One region of the Pseudomonas frederiksbergensis genome, then DNA from elsewhere that is predicted to be linked to it. Evidence: predicted binding sites of a transcription regulator. Region 1 holds the regulator's gene; the other holds the start of a gene.

Region 1 (2,203 bases):
ATAGATTTGTATCTACATCGATGGCCTGCCATGCATTGTTCCGAAGTGAGCGCGCAGCCAGTCATGTAGCCCGCGTCTAAGCAAGACAAGGTAAAGAACGAACATGGGCAGCATGCATCCCGTACAGGTGATCGCAGTGACCGGCGGCAAAGGTGGCGTCGGGAAGACTAATGTGTCAGTGAACTTGTCCCTGGCTCTTGCTGAGCTCGGCCGGCGCGTCATGCTGCTGGACGCCGATCTGGGGCTGGCGAACGTCGACGTCCTGCTGGGGCTTACGCCCAAGCGTACGCTGGCCGACGTCATCGAAGGCCGCTGTGAACTGCGTGATGTATTACTTCAGGGGCCGGGCGGAATTCGTATTGTTCCCGCAGCGTCCGGTACCCAGAGCATGGTTCATCTGAGCCCGGCCCAGCATGCAGGCCTGATTCAGGCATTCAGCGACATTGGCGATAATCTCGACGTATTGGTGATCGACACGGCAGCGGGTATTGGTGAGTCGGTCGTCAGTTTTGTTCGCGCAGCCCAGGAAGTGTTGCTGGTGGTTTGCGATGAGCCGACCTCGATCACCGACGCCTACGCGCTGATCAAACTACTCAACCGCGATTACGGCATGAACCGCTTCCGCGTGCTGGCCAACATGGCGCAAAGCCCTCAGGAAGGACGGAATCTGTTCGCCAAGTTGACCAAGGTCACGGACCGCTTTCTCGACGTCGCCTTACAATACGTCGGTGCGGTTCCTTACGACGAATGCGTGCGCAAGGCCGTGCAGAAGCAGCGCGCTGTGTATGAAGCGTTTCCTCGCTCCAAATGTGCGCTGGCGTTCAAGGCCATCGCGCAGAAAGTCGATACCTGGCCGCTGCCTGCCAACCCGCGTGGGCACCTGGAGTTTTTCGTCGAGCGTCTGGTGCAGCAAACTGCGGGTCCGGTTCTATGACAGCCAGCGGTTACAACCTGTACAAAAAGTCGGCGCGTGACGCGCAGTACGAGCTGATCGAGCGTTACGCGCCACTGGTAAAACGCATTGCCTATCACCTGCTGGCCCGCTTGCCGGCCAGTGTTCAGGTCGAAGACCTGATCCAGGCAGGAATGATCGGTTTGCTTGAAGTGTCGACCAAATACGACGCGAGCAAAGGCGCGAGTTTCGAGACGTACGCGGGGATACGTATCCGTGGCGCGATGCTCGATGAAGTCCGCAAGGGTGACTGGGCGCCACGCTCGGTCCACCGCAATACCCGGATGGTGAGTGACGCGATTCGCTCAATTGAAGCTAAAACCGGGCGTGACGCTAAAGATCACGAGGTTGCGGCCGAACTCCAATTGAGTCTCGACGATTATTACGGGATTTTGAATGACACCTTGGGCAGTCGCCTATTCAGCTTCGACGATCTGTTGCAGGACGGCGAGCATGAAGGACTGCACGAGGATGGCGCGAGTGCTCATCTCGAACCGTCGCGTGACCTGGAAGATGAACGCTTTCAGGCTGCACTGGCGGATGCGATTGCCAATTTGCCGGAGCGTGAGCGACTGGTGTTGGCGCTGTACTACGACGAAGAGCTGAACCTCAAGGAAATCGGTGAGGTCCTGGGGGTCAGTGAATCGCGGGTCAGCCAGTTACACAGCCAGTGCGCGGCCCGTTTGCGGGGGCGTTTGGGGGAGTGGCGAGCGCGCTGACAGCAGTGTGGGGACACTGCGAACGAAACAGGCATGGCGTAAAGCTGTGTCGGTCTTCATCCGTTGTGCTCCGACAGTCGTTGAGTGCTCTGCCTGATTGATTGAATGGCGTGTTCAGGTGCTGAACGCGTTTAAGACTGCTTGGAGGTCGAATTGGACAAGAACATGAAAATCCTCATCGTTGATGACTTCTCAACGATGCGGCGGATCATAAAAAACCTGTTGCGTGACCTTGGGTTCACCAACACGGTCGAGGCCGACGATGGCGTCACTGCCATTCCGGTACTCAACAGCGGGAGCATCGACTTTCTGGTAACGGACTGGAACATGCCTGGCATGACCGGTATCGATTTACTGCGTCACGTGCGCGCCGATGAAAAGCTCAAGCACCTGCCGGTGTTGATGGTCACTGCCGAAGCCAAGCGCGAGCAGATCATCGAAGCCGCTCAAGCCGGTGTAAACGGCTATGTGGTCAAACCCTTCACGGCCCAGGCGTTGAAAGAGAAGATCGAAAAAATATTCGAACGCATCG
Region 2 (2,203 bases), 1.1 Mb from region 1:
TTCACCTGCCCTTGTTGTGCCTGAGCCTCGGCATCGCGCATTTCACTGGCGGCCTGTTCGGCATTCTTGGCGACATCCTGCACGCCATAGGTCACTTCGTTGATTGCGGTCGCCACCAGTTCCATTTGTTGTGACTGTTGCTGGCTGCGTGCCTGGGCTTGAGCTGCATCGTTGCCCATGTCGCTGGATGACTGCCCCAAGGCACTGGCGGACAGTTGTAGCTGGCTGATGACCTGACGCAATTTTGTGGTGAAGGCGTTGAAGTGCCGCGCCAATTCGGTCACTTCATCCTGCCCGTGGGTATCGAGACTGCGGGTCAGATCGCTTTCACCGCTGGCGATGTTGGCCATGGCGTTCACGGTTTCCTGGAGTGGACGCACGATACTGCGCGCAATCAGGATCACCAGCAGCGCCATCAGCACGGCGATGGCGAGCCCGACAAACGATGTCTGCCACACCTGTGCGTAGAATTCGGCCTGCATGTCATCGATGTACACACCCGAACCAATGACCCAGCCCCAGGGTTCGAAGAGTTTCACGTAGGAGGTCTTCTGGACCGGCGTGCTGGCGCCGGGTTTCGGCCAGCGATAGTCGACCATGCCGGCACCTTTGGCCTTGGCGATGACCACCATCTCATTGAACAGCGCGAAACCGTCCGGATCCTTGATTGCGGAAAGGTTCTGGCCTTCGAGTTTCTGATTGGTCGGGTGCATGACCATCATGGGCGTCAGGTCGTTGATCCAGAAGTAGTCGTTCTGGTCGTAGCGCAATCCGCGTACCACGCTCAATGCCTGTTTCTGCGCCGCTTCGCGGGTCAGGGTGCCGGCGGTTTCCAGGTCGTGGTAGTAGGCCAGAATGCCGCTGGCAGTCTGCACCACATGTTGGGTTTTCTGTGCTTTGGCTTGATAGAGATCATCGTGGATCTGCTTGAGCATCAGCACACCCAACGTCAACAGCATCAGCACAGCCACAATCAAGATGAGCCACAAACGACGGCTGATCGACACACTGCGCAAGCTATTCATAACCGTGTTACTCCGGGTTCTGTTCTTGTTCTTGTCATAAACGACCGCCAGCATTGAGGCACGCTTTCGCCGCTGGGCCAATCCTACTCAAGTCCAATTACGACGCAGCGTGATTCAGGTATGTCTGATAGGATTTCGGCCGCATCAGCAAAAACCTGAAAACGCGCTGACTTTTCAGCGGGTTTTTAAGGCTTCGCATGGGGATCGTGCATGTTGTCATTGGGTGACGCTGATCGCAGTGGACGCTTGAATTTTATTGACGAGGCATGCCTTGGAGGCATCGTTTCATTGGGGGATTAATGGATTTTTGGACCGCCGTTCAGGCTTTGATTCTTGGCGTTGTAGAGGGACTGACAGAGTTTTTACCCATTTCCAGTACCGGGCACCAGATTATCGTCGCGGATTTGCTCAACTTCGGTGGCGAGCGCGCGATGGCGTTCAACATCATCATTCAGCTCGGCGCGATTCTGGCCGTGGTCTGGGAATTTCGCGGCAAGATACTCGACGTGGTGACCGGGTTGCCTACGCAGCGTAACGCTCAACGGTTTACCGTTAACCTGTTGATCGCTTTCATGCCAGCGGTGGTGCTGGGTGTAATCTTCGCCAATGTGATCCATAAATACCTGTTCAACCCGATCACCGTGGCGACGGCGCTGGTGGTGGGCGGGATCATCATGTTGTGGGCTGAGCGTCGCGAGCATACCGTGCACGCCGAAACCGTCGACGAGATCACCTGGAAAGACGCCCTGAAGGTCGGTTTTGCCCAGTGTCTGGCAATGATTCCCGGCACTTCGCGTTCTGGTTCGACGATCATTGGCGGCTTGTTGTTTGGCCTGTCGCGTAAAACCGCCACCGAGTTTTCGTTCTTCCTGGCCATGCCAACCATGGTCGGTGCCGCGGTGTACTCCGGCTACAAGTATCGCGACCTGTTCCAAGCCGCTGACCTCCCGGTATTCGCCATCGGCTTCGTCACTGCGTTTATTTTTGCGATGATCGCGGTCAAGGGCTTGCTCAAGTTCATTGCCAGTCACAGCTATGCTGCGTTTGCCTGGTACCGGATCGCGTTCGGCTTGTTGATTCTGGCGACCTGGCAGTTCGGTTGGGTCGACTGGGCGGCTGCCACATCGTGATCGAGCCACGCAATGGGCGCGGGATCCAAAACCTGCGCCTCAAAGGCC

The links. Region 1 encodes FliA, which starts transcription of late flagellar genes. Its sites were predicted from a motif close to CTAAAGTTTNNNNNNNNNNNGCCGNTAA; they were not measured.
Region 2: BLL42_RS00625 (methyl-accepting chemotaxis protein) is a predicted target of FliA. The motif match lies at 1,158-1,185, and genes of this name have one in related genera.

The regions. Positions count from the first base shown of each region.
Region 1 is NZ_CP017886.1:1,238,340-1,240,542, reverse strand. Features, by position in the region: gene fleN (flagellar synthesis regulator FleN) at 104-934, shown strand; gene fliA (RNA polymerase sigma factor FliA) at 931-1,671, shown strand; gene BLL42_RS06240 (chemotaxis response regulator CheY) at 1,837-2,203, shown strand, end outside.
Region 2 is NZ_CP017886.1:128,481-130,683, reverse strand. Features, by position in the region: gene BLL42_RS00625 (methyl-accepting chemotaxis protein) at 1-1,025, opposite strand, end outside; gene BLL42_RS00620 (undecaprenyl-diphosphate phosphatase) at 1,325-2,155, shown strand; gene BLL42_RS00615 (DUF1294 domain-containing protein) at 2,152-2,203, shown strand, end outside.